DNA from 2 places in the Peribacillus sp. TH14 genome. Region 2 is predicted to be linked to the other one. Evidence: a T-box and tRNA genes for the amino acid it is inferred to sense, from the RefSeq annotation. Region 2 holds a T-box; the other holds one or more tRNA genes.
What was found. A T-box is a leader RNA that pairs with one kind of tRNA and senses whether it is charged. The one in region 2 lies ahead of alaS (alanine--tRNA ligase), so its partner is inferred to be a tRNA-Ala.

Region 1 (7,790 bases), 1.1 Mb from region 2:
GTAAATGAAGTGATCTGGAAAGGTCCGTCAAAGAAGGTAAAAACCCTGTAGTTGAAACTTCGTTCCCTCCTGAGTGGATCCTGAGTACGGCGGGACACGAGAAATCCCGTCGGAAGCAGGGAGGACCATCTCCCAAGGCTAAATACTACCTAGTGACCGATAGTGAACCAGTACCGTGAGGGAAAGGTGAAAAGCACCCCGGAAGGGGAGTGAAATAGATCCTGAAACCGTGTGCCTACAAGTAGTCAAAGCCCGTTAATGGGTAATGGCGTGCCTTTTGTAGAATGAACCGGCGAGTTACGATTTCATGCGAGGTTAAGTTGATAAGACGGAGCCGCGACGAAAGCGAGTCTGAATAGGGCGAATGAGTATGAGGTCGTAGACCCGAAACCAGGTGATCTACCCATGTCCAGGGTGAAGTTCAGGTAACACTGAATGGAGGCCCGAACCCACGCACGTTGAAAAGTGCGGGGATGAGGTGTGGGTAGCGGAGAAATTCCAATCGAACCTGGAGATAGCTGGTTCTCTCCGAAATAGCTTTAGGGCTAGCCTCAAGATGAGAGTATTGGAGGTAGAGCACTGATTGGACTAGGGGCCCCCAACGGGTTACCGAATTCAGTCAAACTCCGAATGCCAAATACTTATTCTTGGGAGTCAGACTGCGAGTGATAAGATCCGTAGTCGAAAGGGAAACAGCCCAGACCACCAGCTAAGGTCCCAAAGTATACGTTAAGTGGAAAAGGATGTGGAGTTGCTTAGACAACCAGGATGTTGGCTCAGAAGCAGCCATCATTTAAAGAGTGCGTAATAGCTCACTGGTCGAGTGACTCCGCGCCGAAAATGTACCGGGGCTAAACGTATCACCGAAGCTGTGGATTGACACCGTATGGTGTCGATGGTAGGAGAGCGTTCTAAGGGCGTTGAAGTCAGACCGGAAGGACTGGTGGAGCGCTTAGAAGTGAGAATGCCGGTATGAGTAGCGAAAGAAGGGTGAGAATCCCTTCCACCGAATGCCTAAGGTTTCCTGAGGAAGGCTCGTCCGCTCAGGGTTAGTCGGGACCTAAGCCGAGGCCGAAAGGCGTAGGCGATGGACAACAGGTTGATATTCCTGTACCACCTATACATCGTTTGAACGATGGGGGGACGCAGAAGGATAGGGTAAGCGCGCTGTTGGATATGCGCGTCCAAGCAGTTAGGCCGGAAACGAGGCAAATCCCGTTTCCATTAAGGCGGAGCTGTGATGGCGAGGGAAATATAGTACCGAAGTTCCTGATTCCACGTCGCCAAGAAAAGCCTCTAGTGAGATGTAAGGTGCCCGTACCGCAAACCGACACAGGTAGGCGAGGAGAGAATCCTAAGGTGTGCGAGAGAACTCTCGTTAAGGAACTCGGCAAAATGACCCCGTAACTTCGGGAGAAGGGGTGCTTTTTAGGGTGAATAGCCCGGAAAAGCCGCAGTGAATAGGCCCAGGCGACTGTTTAGCAAAAACACAGGTCTCTGCGAAGCCGCAAGGCGAAGTATAGGGGCTGACACCTGCCCGGTGCTGGAAGGTTAAGGGGAGAGGTTAGCGCAAGCGAAGCTTTGAACCGAAGCCCCAGTAAACGGCGGCCGTAACTATAACGGTCCTAAGGTAGCGAAATTCCTTGTCGGGTAAGTTCCGACCCGCACGAAAGGTGTAACGATCTGGGCACTGTCTCAACGAGAGACTCGGTGAAATTATAGTACCTGTGAAGATGCAGGTTACCCGCGACAGGACGGAAAGACCCCGTGGAGCTTTACTGCTGACCTGATATTGAATTTTGGTACAGCTTGTACAGGATAGGTAGGAGCCTGAGAAGCCGGAGCGCTAGCTTCGGTGGAGGCGTTGGTGGGATACTACCCTGGCTGTATTGAAATTCTAACCCGCGCCCCTTATCGGGGTGGGAGACAGTGTCAGGTGGGCAGTTTGACTGGGGCGGTCGCCTCCTAAAGAGTAACGGAGGCGCCCAAAGGTTCCCTCAGAATGGTTGGAAATCATTCGTAGAGTGTAAAGGCACAAGGGAGCTTGACTGCGAGACCTACAAGTCGAGCAGGGACGAAAGTCGGGCTTAGTGATCCGGTGGTTCCGCATGGAAGGGCCATCGCTCAACGGATAAAAGCTACCCCGGGGATAACAGGCTTATCTCCCCCAAGAGTCCACATCGACGGGGAGGTTTGGCACCTCGATGTCGGCTCATCGCATCCTGGGGCTGTAGTCGGTCCCAAGGGTTGGGCTGTTCGCCCATTAAAGCGGTACGCGAGCTGGGTTCAGAACGTCGTGAGACAGTTCGGTCCCTATCCGTCGCGGGCGCAGGAAATTTGAGAGGAGCTGTCCTTAGTACGAGAGGACCGGGATGGACGCACCGCTGGTGTACCAGTTGTCTTGCCAAAGGCATAGCTGGGTAGCTACGTGCGGACGGGATAAGTGCTGAAAGCATCTAAGCATGAAGCCCCCCTCGAGATGAGATTTCCCATAGCGCAAGCTAGTAAGATCCCTGAAAGATGATCAGGTTGATAGGTCAGAGGTGGAAGCGTGGCGACATGTGGAGCTGACTGATACTAATAGATCGAGGACTTAACCACGCTTTAAAAAATGAAATACCTTCTTATTATCTAGTTTTGAAGGAATGAAAATTTCTTCTTGCATTTTTTCAAAAAGACGTTATAATAATAAATGTCTTAAAAAAATGTTAACATTGTTTGGTGGCGATAGCGAAGAGGTCACACCCGTTCCCATTCCGAACACGGCAGTTAAGCTCTTCAGCGCCGATGGTAGTTGGGGGTTTCCTCCTGTGAGAGTAGGACGCCGCCAAGCAGTTACACATATGGAGGATTAGCTCAGCTGGGAGAGCATCTGCCTTACAAGCAGAGGGTCGGCGGTTCGATCCCGTCATCCTCCACCATTTTTACACCTGCCGGTGTAGCTCAACTGGTAGAGCAACTGACTTGTAATCAGTAGGTTGGGGGTTCAAGTCCTCTTGCCGGCACCATCTTTTATTATTAAACGTACGAGCCATTAGCTCAGTTGGTAGAGCATCTGACTTTTAATCAGAGGGTCGAAGGTTCGAATCCTTCATGGCTCACCATTATATTATGCGGGTGTGGCGGAATTGGCAGACGCACCAGACTTAGGATCTGGCGCCGCAAGGCGTGGGGGTTCAAGTCCCTTCACCCGCATCTTTCATGCGGAAGTAGTTCAGTGGTAGAATACAACCTTGCCAAGGTTGGGGTCGCGGGTTCGAATCCCGTCTTCCGCTCCACTTTTCGTATGTGCCGGGGTGGCGGAACTGGCAGACGCACAGGACTTAAAATCCTGCGGTAGGTGACTACCGTACCGGTTCGATTCCGGTCCTCGGCACCATCTTAATATGCGCCCGTAGCTCAATTGGATAGAGCATCTGACTACGAATCAGAAGGTTGTAGGTTCGACTCCCGCCGGGCGCACCATGTTTTTTGCGGGAAGTAGCTCAGCTTGGTAGAGCACTTGGTTTGGGACCAAGGGGTCGCAGGTTCGAATCCTGTCTTCCCGACCACGTGATTTCTAATGAATGGGGCCTTAGCTCAGCTGGGAGAGCGCCTGCCTTGCACGCAGGAGGTCAGCGGTTCGATCCCGCTAGGCTCCACCATTTTTCATCAAAACTTATATTATATTGGCGGTGTAGCTCAGCTGGCTAGAGCGTACGGTTCATACCCGTGAGGTCGGGGGTTCGATCCCCTCCGCCGCTACCAATAAATATAAGGACCTTTAGCTCAGCTGGTTAGAGCAGACGGCTCATAACCGTCCGGTCGTAGGTTCGAGTCCTACAAGGTCCACCATGTAATTTTTTTAGCCACGGAGGTATACCCAAGTTCGGCTGAAGGGATCGGTCTTGAAAACCGACAGGGGAGTCAAATCCCGCGGGGGTTCGAATCCCTCTACCTCCTCCATTTCTTTAAAAGCAGCAAGTTGTTTTGAAACAACCTTTACATAGAGGAAGCGGAAGAAACAATTTACACGAAAACTTGATGCGAAATCGTTTCATTATTACCGTCGCGGGGTGGAGCAGTCCGGTAGCTCGTCGGGCTCATAACCCGAAGGTCGCAGGTTCAAATCCTGTCCCCGCAATTATTAGGTCCCGTGGTGTAGCGGTTAACATGCCTGCCTGTCACGCAGGAGATCGCGGGTTCGATTCCCGTCGGGACCGCCATTATAAAATTTAATACAAATGTGGCTCAGTAGCTCAGTCGGTAGAGCAAAGGACTGAAAATCCTTGTGTCGGCGGTTCGATTCCGTCCTGAGCCACCATTATTTCAAAAATTACGGCGATTGTGGCGAAGTGGTTAACGCACCTGATTGTGGTTCAGGCATTCGTGGGTTCGATTCCCATCAGTCGCCCCATTTCGCGGGTGTAGTTTAGTGGTAAAACCTCAGCCTTCCAAGCTGATGATGAGGGTTCGATTCCCTTCACCCGCTCCAATTTATGGGCCTATAGCTCAGCTGGTTAGAGCGCACGCCTGATAAGCGTGAGGTCGATGGTTCGAGTCCATTTAGGCCCACCATATTCATATTGTTCCGCAGTAGCTCAGTGGTAGAGCATTCGGCTGTTAACCGAACGGTCGTAGGTTCGAGTCCTACCTGCGGAGCCATGGGGAAGTACTCAAGAGGCTGAAGAGGCGCCCCTGCTAAGGGTGTAGGTCGCGTGAGCGGCGCGAGGGTTCAAATCCCTCCTTCTCCGCCATTTGGCCCGTTGGTCAAGCGGTTAAGACACCGCCCTTTCACGGCGGTAACACGGGTTCGAATCCCGTACGGGTCATAAAAAAGAAGCATACATTCTGTATGCTTCTTTTTTTTATTTATTTCTCTTCATTGATATAACTATCTTTTTGTTTATAAGGAATGTCTCCAAGCTGAGATTCAACGTTTTCTTCATCTAATGTATCTTCATAGTTCTTTTGCTTTTTATTCGGGATACCCCTTATTTTTTTTCCTTCGATATCATTTGCTACAAATCCTTCATAGTCTTCAGGAAATCCATCGGTTTCATCTTCTGTTTTATAAAGATTATTATAGCTGTCATGATCGCCCATGTAATCCGCAGGTGTTTCAGATGTACCAAATTTGGCTACTTCGCCAAAGCTATCTTCTTTATCTACTATTTCACTTCCATGACGGTTTTCAAAATTATTTCCCTTTGATGGAATCAGTACGTCTTCTTCAACTGGTCGATCTTGTATAGTCGGTCGTTCTGGGGCGTGCTCGACACAGTAGAGAGTGGTAGGGATGGCTTCAAGCCGTTCAAAAGGGATTTCAGTATCACAGGTTTTACAATGGCCATAGAAGCCTGCATCTATCGCATTCAATGCATTCTTGACTTTTTCCATTTCAGATTGTGCATGCTCATCTAGTGCCTGGTTTCTTTCCATTTCGAATAATTCGGTTCCAAGGTCAGCGGGATGATTGTCATAGGAGGATAGTTCCCCTACAGATTCTGTCTGACTTTTATTTAGAAGTGATTGTTCATCATTTTTTAGCCTATTATTCAGTTCTTCTTTTTCTATAAGTAGTTCTTTTTTTAAATGTTGCGTTTGTTGTTTGGTTGCCATGTTTATTTCACTCCTTCGAAAGTCTATATCTCATTTGAATAATGGTTGGATGGGTGTCTTATTCATTACCCGAATCGGAGGGGAGGGAAACAAATTGGATAGGAAGCAAAAAAGGACTGAGTCAAATCGACTCAGTCCTTAGAGATTAAATAAGATAGCTGATGAATAATCCAATGGCCATAAGCAGGCCGAAGAAGGTGTTCGTTTGGGCCGTGGCTTTCATCGCAGGGACCATCGTAATAGGTGAAGTTTTACCTACGAAGCCTTTGATAGCTGCCAAGGCTTTCGGAATGCTTAGGAAGGCAAGCAAAATCCATGCTGTAACGCTTCCAGCTAGGACTAATCCTACTAGCCATAGGTAAGAGAAGGCAAACATAATCGCCATAAATGTTAAGGCATTTTTTCTGCCCATTACTACAGGCATCGTTTTTCGACCGTGTGCCTTATCTCCGTCATGGTCACGGAGGTTATTGGATAAATTGATTAACCCAACTAAAATTCCGCTTGGTATTGCAATTAAGATAGCTGTGGTAGAAACAAAACCAGTTTGAATGAAAAAGGCAATCAAGATTATCAGAAAGCCCATAAACAATCCAGAAAAAAGTTCTCCAAATGGTGTGTATGAAATAGGCAGTGGACCGCCAGTGTAAAGGTAGCCGACAAGCATACAGACCAGTCCTACCCCAGCAAGCCACCAAGATGATACAGCACAGATATAGATTCCAAGTATCAGTGCGATGCCATACATACTAAGGGCTAAGGTCATGATGAGTTTTGGAGTCATGCCATGACGGACAATGCCACCACCTATGCCAACAGATTCTTCTGTATCCAAGCCTCTCTTGAAATCATAGTATTCATTGAATAAGTTCGTTGCAGCTTGAATCAGGATACTTGCAATCATCATGGCTGCAAATAGTAGCCAATTTACGCCATCTTCTAAAAGTGCAATCATAGTTCCAAGTAGGACTGGAACAAAAGCTGCGGTAAGTGTATGTGGACGAATTAACTCCCACCAAATTTTCCAGGTTCGTTTAAGGGGAAGGTCGTCGTATTCTGTTTGCATTATTTCTCTCCTCAAAATCATTATTAGTTCCCTTGAATTATATCAAATATTGAAATTGTTCACAAAAGGTTATCCTATTTAGTGTAGGAAAAGTGGTGGGAAGTGTCAATTGAATTTCATAGACGATCACTTCCAATATCAAGGGTATTCTACTTCATTCACTAAGAATCATATAATAAGGAAAAAAGCAGTCATGAATCGTTCGATAAAGGGGCGTTTTATTGACATTGGGTTGAAGAGAGGTGTATCTTTAAATAGGTTAAAAAGCTTTTAAAATGTACATTTGGGGGGATTTTTTTGGCTATCTCAGAAGAAACTCAACAGTTTCAGGGACTGGCTTCAGCTATACAAAAGGCAAAGGACTTGAATGGTCAAGTTCTATTCAGTCATATTAAGAAAATAAATTGCAACAACCCCCTTTCATTTTATCAAGCTGGAAGAGAACGGTATGCGGGTGAACGCTTTTTCTGGGAGGACCCTGCAAAAGAAATAACCATTACTGGTTTAGGCAACGTTAAGAAACTCCAAGCGGCATCAAATGCCGACCGTTATAGAGAAGTCGAAATGAGCTGGATCAAACTGCAGAATACTGCTGTCAAAACAGGAGTGACCGATGTAGAAGCAACTGGTCCTTTACTCTTTGGTGGCTTTTCTTTTGATTATGAAACTAACAGTACGCTCCTTTGGAACCAATTCGGGGACAATCTGTTTTATATACCTGCCTTCATGCTATCGCTAGTGGGGGAGCAAGCTTACTTAACGACAAACCTACTTTGTTCACCGGATGATTCAGAAAAACTCTTCATAGATATGATAAATGAACGGGAATCTTTCCTTATCGAAAGCTTGAATGGCACCGAACTGCGTGCCAATACTCTTGTTAAGCAGAAGGAAGTCAAACCTAAGGAATGGAAGCAGACGGTTGCAGAGGCTGTTGAGGAAATCAAGACAACAGATCTCGACAAAATTGTTTTGGCAAGAGAGCTGCGCCTTGTGTTTGAGCGCTCCATTGATTCAGAGAAAGTACTCGAGCAATTGATTGCTGAGCAGCCATTAAGCTATATTTTTAGTTTGGAAGCGGGCGGTGACTGTTTCGTGGGTGCAACTCCTGAGCGTTTGATAA
Region 2 (7,790 bases):
ACGTGCATTCGTACGGGATGTTGACGCTTCCCTAGGTGGGTATATCCGCGGGCAAATTATCGTCTGTGTTGCAATTGGAGTGATCTCATCCATTCTTTTTTGGATAGTCGGAATGCAATATCCGTTGTTATTAGGAGCGATTATCGGAATAACCAATGTCATACCGTATTTTGGACCGATTATCGGGGCCATTCCTGCGGTTATAATTGCCGCCACAATATCTGTGAAAATGGTGATGATTATAATAGTTATCGTGCTTGTGCTTCAATTTCTTGAGGGGAATATTCTGTCACCTCTTATTGTCGGGAAAAGCCTCCATATGCACCCACTTTTCATCATGCTTGCATTGGTAGCTGGAGGTGAAATAGGCGGGATTACGGGAATGGTACTTTCAATCCCTATCTTGGCTGTACTGAAAGTTTTTGTGCTTCATGCCCGTGTTCACTTCAGAAAGAGGCCGCCCCTTATTGACAAATAAAAGTCTTGTGAATATAATCCATTACATAAGATAATTCGTTGAAGGATGAAGTATGCTGAAGTCCATCTAAAAGAGAGGGGTCCCCCTGGCTGAAAGGGACTTCAAGGTGAAGAGCAGCAGAAAGCTAGTCCGGAGAGCAGCTAATACCTGCCGTCATGCCGCGTTAAGGCTTTTATGAAGGTGATGGACGAAGGCTTTTTCTACGTCCATAATCAGGGTGGTACCGCGAGTTAACTCTCGTCCCTGTTTTTGGGATGGGAGTTTTTTGTGTGCTCAAAATTACATAATTTTAAAGGAGGATATATAGATGAAGTATTTAACTGGTGCTCAAATCCGCCAAATGTATTTAGATTTTTTTAGTGAAAAAGGCCATAACATTGAACCAAGTGCGTCATTGGTTCCTCATGAAGATCCATCATTGCTATGGATTAACTCTGGGGTAGCAACGTTAAAGAAATATTTTGATGGACGGGTGATCCCTGAAAATCCAAGAATTACAAATGCACAAAAAGCAATTCGTACAAACGATATTGAAAACGTGGGGAAAACTGCGCGTCATCATACGTTTTTCGAAATGCTTGGTAACTTCTCAATTGGTGAATACTTCAAAGAAGAAGCAATCACATGGGCATGGGAATTTTTGACCGACGAAAAATGGATTGGCTTTGACAAAGAGAAATTAGCGGTGACAATCCACCCGGAAGATGACGAAGCATTTGAGCTTTGGAATAAAAAAATCGGTGTTCCTGCTGAAAGAATCATTCGTTTGGAAGAGAATTTCTGGGACATCGGTGAAGGTCCAAGTGGCCCGAATACGGAGATTTTCTATGACCGTGGCCCAGAATATGGTGATGACCCGAATGATCCAGAACTATATCCAGGTGGCGAAAATGAACGGCATTTAGAGGTTTGGAACCTTGTGTTCTCTCAATTTAACCATAATCCTGACGGTTCTTATACACCGCTTCCGAAGAAAAATATTGATACAGGCATGGGTCTAGAACGTATGGCTTCAGTCGTGCAAAATGTGGCGACAAACTATGATACAGACCTGTTCATCCCAATTATTAGAGCTGTTGAAGAAATTTCTGATGTGAAATATGGTGTCGATGTAGAAAATGATGTGGCATTTAAAGTCATTGCCGACCATATACGTACAGTAGCATTTGCTGTTGGAGACGGAGCACTTCCATCCAATGAAGGTCGCGGCTATGTGCTACGTCGCTTACTTCGTAGAGCGGTTCGTTATGCGAAGCAAATCAACATTAACCGTCCATTCATGTTCGAGCTTGTGACAGTGGTTGGTGAAATCATGAAAGATTTCTACCCAGAAGTTCTCGTTAATAAAGAATTCATTGCGAAAGTAATCAAGAATGAAGAGGAACGGTTCCATGAAACGCTTCATGATGGACTAGCTATTCTTTCTGAAGTCATCAAAAAAGAAAAAGAAAAAGGCGGCACAGTCATTCCAGGTAGCGATGCATTCCGTTTGTATGACACATACGGCTTCCCAATCGAATTAACGGAAGAATATGCGGAAGAAGAAGGCATGACGATTGATCAATCTGGCTTCGAAAAAGAAATGGAAGCACAGCGTGAACGTGCTCGCTCTGCTCGTCAAGATGTGGATTCCATGCAGATTCAAGGTGGAGTATTAGGCGACATTAAAGTTGAAAGTGAATTTGTCGGATATGATCAGGTGGCAGTTGATGCAAAAGTTGCGGCAATCGTGAAAAATGGCGAGCTTGTAACAGAAGCGCAAGAAGGCGAAGAAGTTCAGGTGATTCTGAACCAAACACCTTTCTATGCAGAAAGCGGCGGACAAATAGCTGATAAAGGAACGATGGCTAGTGAATCCGTTAAAGTGAATGTACATGATGTTCAAAAAGCACCAAATGGCCAAAACCTGCACCGTGTAACTGTTGTAGCCGGCACTTTGACTACAGACACTGAAATTGTTGCTGCGGTAGATCAAGAAAACCGCATCCATATTACGAAAAATCATACGGCGACACATCTTTTACATCAAGCCTTGAAAGATGTACTAGGAACACATGTTAACCAAGCTGGTTCACTGGTACAAGCTGAGCGTCTTCGTTTTGACTTCTCTCACTTCGGTCAGATTACAGCAGAAGAGATTGAACAGATTGAAACGATTGTAAATGAAAAAATTTGGCAAAGCTTACAAGTGAATACGGATTATAAAAACATTGAAGAAGCAAAAGCAATGGGCGCGATGGCCTTGTTCGGCGAAAAATACGGCAAGATAGTCCGTGTCGTTCAAATTGGCGATTATAGTCTTGAGCTTTGCGGCGGTGTTCACGTCCCGAATACAGCGGTAATCGGCTTGTTCAAAATTGTTTCTGAAAGCGGCATCGGTGCGGGTACACGCAGGATCGAAGCAGTAACAGGAGCAGGAGCATACAAATTGATGACGGACCAAATCGGTGTATTAAAAGACGCAGCTGCTAAATTGAAAACAAACTTGAAAGATGTACCTTCAAGAATTGAAACAGTTTTAGCGGAAGTGAAAGATCTTCATCGTGAAAATGAAAGCTTGACTGCAAAATTAAGTAATATTGAAGCAGGAAGCCTTGTTTCTAAAGTAAAAGAAATTAATGGTGTACAAGTATTAGTGGCAAAAGTTCAAGCTACTGACATGAATAATCTGCGTGCTATGGCAGATGATTTGAAACAAAAGCTTGATTCTGTCATTATCGTATTAGGATCGGCTCAAGGCGATAAAGTCAATTTGATTGCCGGAGTTACGAAGGATTATATCGAACGCGGTTTCCATGCCGGTAAATTAATTAAAGAAGTCGCATCTCGTTGCGGTGGAGGCGGCGGCGGCCGACCAGATATGGCACAAGCCGGTGGAAAAGACCCAGAAAAATTGGATGCAGCACTTAATTTTGTTGAAGAATGGGTCTTAACGATTTCATAATCAATGAAAAGTGTTGTACAATGAAGATAATAATGGATTCTGGACGCTGAGGAGAGGTGCATGATAATGAGTTCCTTTGATAAAACGATGAAATTTAATTTTCCCGAAGAACCATTCGAAAGAGATGTACAGGAAGTATTGTCTCAAGTTTATGTTGCACTTCAGGAAAAAGGTTATAACCCGATTAACCAGATTGTCGGTTATTTATTATCTGGTGACCCGGCCTACATCCCGCGCCATATGGATGCTCGAAACATTATTCGTAAGCTTGAACGCGATGAGATCATCGAAGAATTGGTTAAATCGTATCTTAAGAACCATCGAGAGGAATACTAATGCGCACAATGGGACTTGATTTAGGTTCAAAAACTATCGGTGTTGCTGTGAGTGACGCGATGGGTTGGACTGCACAAGGATTGGAAACAATCAAAATTAACGAAGCTGGAAATGACTTCGGCTTTAAACGTCTTAATGAAATAATAAAAGAACATGAAGTTTCTAAAATTGTCCTCGGTTTACCCAAAAATATGAACGGAACCGTAGGACCGCGCGGTGAGATCAGCCAAGATTTCGCCAAGCGATTAGAAAACAAATTCAAGCTGCCGGTGTTTCTCTGGGATGAACGGTTGACAACGATGGCGGCTGAACGTGTTCTTCTTGAGGCGGACGTGAGCCGAAGCAAACGTAAGAAAGTCATTGATAAAATGGCAGCTGTCATGATTCTACAAGGTTTCTTGGACAGACAAACAAATTCAATATGAGGTGAATACAAATGGAACACGGCGAAAACAACATTACAGTAGTAGATGAAAACGGAAACGAGCAGCTTTGCGAAATCCTGTTCACATTCGATTCTGATAAATTTAACAAATCTTATGTACTTTACTATCCGATGTCTGCTGAAGATGAAGAGGAAGAAATTGAAATCCACGCTTCATCATTCACACCAAGCGAAGATAATAAAGATGGTGAACTTGCACCAATCGAAACAGAAGAAGAATGGGATCTAGTCGAAGAAATGTTAAACACATTCCTTGACCAAGAAGAAGCTGAAGAAGAATAATATATATATAAAAACTGACCTTAAACCAAGGTCAGTTTTTTTCATTATGTACCAAAAAATCCTTATCTTTTCTCCACAAACAAAAGAATAAAAGTGGCGAGTGGACCTAAAAATAATGATAATATGAACCAATTCAAAGCCGTTCTATTTTTACCTTGAGCAAGCCCGGCATTAATGAGTGCTAGTGTCCCCCAACCAACAAAATAAGAATTATCCAACTCCTTCACACCTTTCTTTATCATAAAATTAATAGTAGCATAACCACATAAATATTCTTTTTATTTTATCAAATGTCTGAAACACCAATCGTATTCGAAGAAAATCTCATGAAAGTCTATTACAGCTAATTACTAAAAAATATCACTAATTCCCTATTAAATAACACCTGTATATTGACAAAACTAGTGCGATTTTGCCATAAATAGAGTAATAACGAATGTAGTTTTGCAAAAAACATGTATTTATTTGTTGGTTTTAGTATAATATTCGAAGCAAAGTCTAATTAGAGAAAGCATCTTCTAGGAACTATTATGTAGTTGGTGTGAGTTTGCAGGGGGAATGAAAATGGATGAAAAAGATCATAAGTTATCAAAAAAGGAACATATTCGAATGAAATTGTTAGAACAGCAAGGAGAAGCAAGGCTTATTCGTAAAATTATCATGATTACGATAGCTTCGCTAATTTTATTAATCGGGATAGTTGGTCTTGTTGGCTTTTTATATATCAACTCAGCCATGAAGCCAGTTGATCCTGACGATGACACGATTAAGAAAGTGAAGATTCCAATCGGTTCTTCCGTGAATGGAATTTCAACATTGCTTGAAGAGCAGGGGATAATCAAGGACGCCCGTGTATTCAAATATTATATTAAATTCCGTAATGAATCCGGTTTTCAGGCAGGGGAGTATAAATTATCACCATCCATGCCAATTCAAGATATTGTGACTAGCATCAAAACCGGGAAACTTATGAAAGAAGCGACCATGAAAATAACGATTCCAGAAGGAAAGCAGCTAATTCAGATTGCTGATATCATTGCCGTGAAGACGGATCAAGATCCAAAAGAAATTTTTAAGAAATTGAATAGTGAGAAGTTCGTTAATTCCATGCAAGAGAGATTTCCGGAGCTGTTAACGTCGGAGATTGAGAATAAAAATGTTTTGTATCCGCTTGAAGGGTATCTATTCCCAGCGACCTATGACTTTTATGAGGAAAAACCGTCTTTAGAAGCAGTAGTAATTGAGATGCTGAAGAAAACGGAAGAGACCTTGCAGGCATATGAAACTCAGATGAACAAAAAAGATTATTCTGTTCACCAGATGTTGACATTTGCTTCGCTTGTTGAAGAAGAGGCAACTGCCCAGGTAGACCGTGGGAAAATTGCTTCCGTCTTCTATAATCGTATCAAGAAAGATATGCCGCTACAAACGGATCCGACCGTTTTGTATGCAAAAGGTTCACATAAAAGTAAGGTGCTATACAAAGACCTTGAGGTGAAGTCTCCGTATAATACGTATAAGAACAAAGGGTTGCCGCCGGGTCCGATTGCCAATGCCGGAACGACATCGATTGATGCGGTGTTAAAGCCTGAGAAGACAGATTTCTTATACTTCTTGGCAACACCTGAAGGAGAAGTTCTTTATTCGAAAACGTTGGAAGATCACAATAATAAAAAGGCAGAACATATTACCAATAAATAATAGCTGATAGCTAAAGCGACTAGGGGGGAGGGATATTACTTTCCCCTTGTTTTTATGATAGAATAGTAAAAGTGAAATTTCAGATCCGATTTTTATCGATGACTGTAACTCGGCGATTGCCGGGTTTTATTTTGAAAGATAAGGAAATATAGATCGTCAAGCATACTGGTTTCAGCATGTTGTGTAAAGATGATGGCACTTGAAAGGTACTGATTATCTTTCGGTCCAGCCCATCTTCTGCTTGAACCAACCAAAGCGCTTTCGTTTTTCTTATTATTGGAGGAAATGTCTTGAACGGAAAAATAGAACAATATCTTCATTCCTTAATCCCGGAACGTACGGGTTTAATTAAGGAGTTAGAGGATTTTGCACTGGAAAATAATGTGCCGATCATGGAGCCGGAAGGTATAGAGGTGCTACTCCAGATTTTGAGGCTTCATCAACCGCAGGCGATATTGGAAGTTGGTTCAGCGATTGGCTATTCGGCTATAAGAATGGCTGAAACCTTGCCAGAAGCACGTATCGTCACACTTGAACGGAATGAAGCTAGAATTCAACAAGCGAGAGCTAATTTTGCTAAGGCTGACCTTTTGGAACGGATTACCCTTATTGAAGGGGATGCCCTTGAAGCAGGGCCGCTAGTAAAAGAACATGGTCCGTTTGATATCATCTTTGTTGATGCAGCTAAAGGGCAGTACAAGCGCTTCTTTGAGCTGTTTGAGCCATTCCTGAAGGATGCTGGCATTATTATTACTGATAATGTATTATTTAAAGGCTTGGTTGCTGAAAACATAGAAGAAATGGAAATGACGAGACGAAAACGTGCTCTTATAAAAAAAATTAGAGACTTTAACAATTGGTTACACAACCATCCACATTACGATACAGTAATTCTGCCGATTGGTGATGGTGTGGCCATAAGTAAACATAGAGGTGACAAAAATGAAAAAGCCTGAATTACTCGTGACTCCGACAAGTGTCACTCATATTACAGCGCTTATCGATGCGGGTGCTGATGCATTCGTTATCGGGGAACAACGTTATGCGCTTCGTCTAGCAGGGGAGTTCAAACGTGATGACGTCAAGAAAGCAATTGAACTTGCACATGCAGCAGGTAAAAAAGTATACGTGTCTATGAATGCTATTTTTCATAATGAAAAAGTGGACGAGCTTGAAGAATATGTCGTTTTCCTTAAGGAAGCAGGGGCCGACCGGATTATCTTCGGAGATCCAGCTGTCCTAATGGCCGTTCGAGCTGTAGCGCCGGATATGCCGTTGCACTGGAATACAGAGATGACTGTAACGAACTGGTACACGTGTAATTATTGGGGGAAACGCGGTGCTGTCCGTGCCTTGGCTGCTCGTGAAATAAGTTTGGACGAAATTGTTGAAATGAAGGAAAATGCCGAAGTCGAGATTGAAGTGCAGGTCCATGGCATGACGTGCATGTTCCAATCGAAGCGCACACTGCTAGGTAACTATTTCGAATACCAAGGCAAAGCGTTAGAAGTGGAAAATCGGAAGGAACAAAAAAGTATGTTCCTGCATGACAAGGAACGTGAAAATAAATATCCGATTTATGAAGACGAAAATGGAACGCATAT

Region 1: it encodes a tRNA-Ala, which carries the amino acid that the T-box ahead of alaS (alanine--tRNA ligase) is inferred to sense. The anticodon was not compared.

Annotation. Positions count from the first base shown of each region.
Region 1 covers NZ_JAEKEK010000001.1:2,691,180-2,698,969, forward strand. The annotation lists rRNA gene JFU50_RS13055 (23S ribosomal RNA) at 1-2,601, shown strand, start outside; rRNA gene rrf (5S ribosomal RNA) at 2,718-2,833, shown strand; tRNA gene JFU50_RS13065 (tRNA-Val) at 2,846-2,921, shown strand; tRNA gene JFU50_RS13070 (tRNA-Thr) at 2,933-3,008, shown strand; tRNA gene JFU50_RS13075 (tRNA-Lys) at 3,029-3,104, shown strand; tRNA gene JFU50_RS13080 (tRNA-Leu) at 3,114-3,195, shown strand; tRNA gene JFU50_RS13085 (tRNA-Gly) at 3,204-3,278, shown strand; tRNA gene JFU50_RS13090 (tRNA-Leu) at 3,291-3,379, shown strand; tRNA gene JFU50_RS13095 (tRNA-Arg) at 3,389-3,465, shown strand; tRNA gene JFU50_RS13100 (tRNA-Pro) at 3,475-3,551, shown strand; tRNA gene JFU50_RS13105 (tRNA-Ala) at 3,569-3,644, shown strand; tRNA gene JFU50_RS13110 (tRNA-Met) at 3,671-3,747, shown strand; tRNA gene JFU50_RS13115 (tRNA-Ile) at 3,758-3,834, shown strand; tRNA gene JFU50_RS13120 (tRNA-Ser) at 3,853-3,945, shown strand; tRNA gene JFU50_RS13125 (tRNA-Met) at 4,050-4,123, shown strand; tRNA gene JFU50_RS13130 (tRNA-Asp) at 4,130-4,205, shown strand; tRNA gene JFU50_RS13135 (tRNA-Phe) at 4,228-4,303, shown strand; tRNA gene JFU50_RS13140 (tRNA-His) at 4,321-4,396, shown strand; tRNA gene JFU50_RS13145 (tRNA-Gly) at 4,401-4,474, shown strand; tRNA gene JFU50_RS13150 (tRNA-Ile) at 4,481-4,557, shown strand; tRNA gene JFU50_RS13155 (tRNA-Asn) at 4,570-4,644, shown strand; tRNA gene JFU50_RS13160 (tRNA-Ser) at 4,646-4,736, shown strand; tRNA gene JFU50_RS13165 (tRNA-Glu) at 4,740-4,811, shown strand; gene JFU50_RS13170 (TraR/DksA C4-type zinc finger protein) at 4,852-5,601, opposite strand; gene JFU50_RS13175 (1,4-dihydroxy-2-naphthoate polyprenyltransferase) at 5,747-6,667, opposite strand; gene JFU50_RS13180 (isochorismate synthase) at 6,965-7,790, shown strand, end outside.
Region 2 covers NZ_JAEKEK010000001.1:3,776,552-3,784,341, forward strand. The annotation lists gene JFU50_RS18280 (AI-2E family transporter) at 1-478, shown strand, start outside; T-box leader at 508-726, shown strand; gene alaS (alanine--tRNA ligase) at 786-3,422, shown strand; gene JFU50_RS18290 (IreB family regulatory phosphoprotein) at 3,489-3,758, shown strand; gene ruvX (Holliday junction resolvase RuvX) at 3,758-4,183, shown strand; gene JFU50_RS18300 (DUF1292 domain-containing protein) at 4,195-4,485, shown strand; gene JFU50_RS18305 (hypothetical protein) at 4,548-4,727, opposite strand; gene mltG (endolytic transglycosylase MltG) at 5,050-6,186, shown strand; gene JFU50_RS18315 (O-methyltransferase) at 6,477-7,142, shown strand; gene JFU50_RS18320 (peptidase U32 family protein) at 7,129-7,790, shown strand, end outside.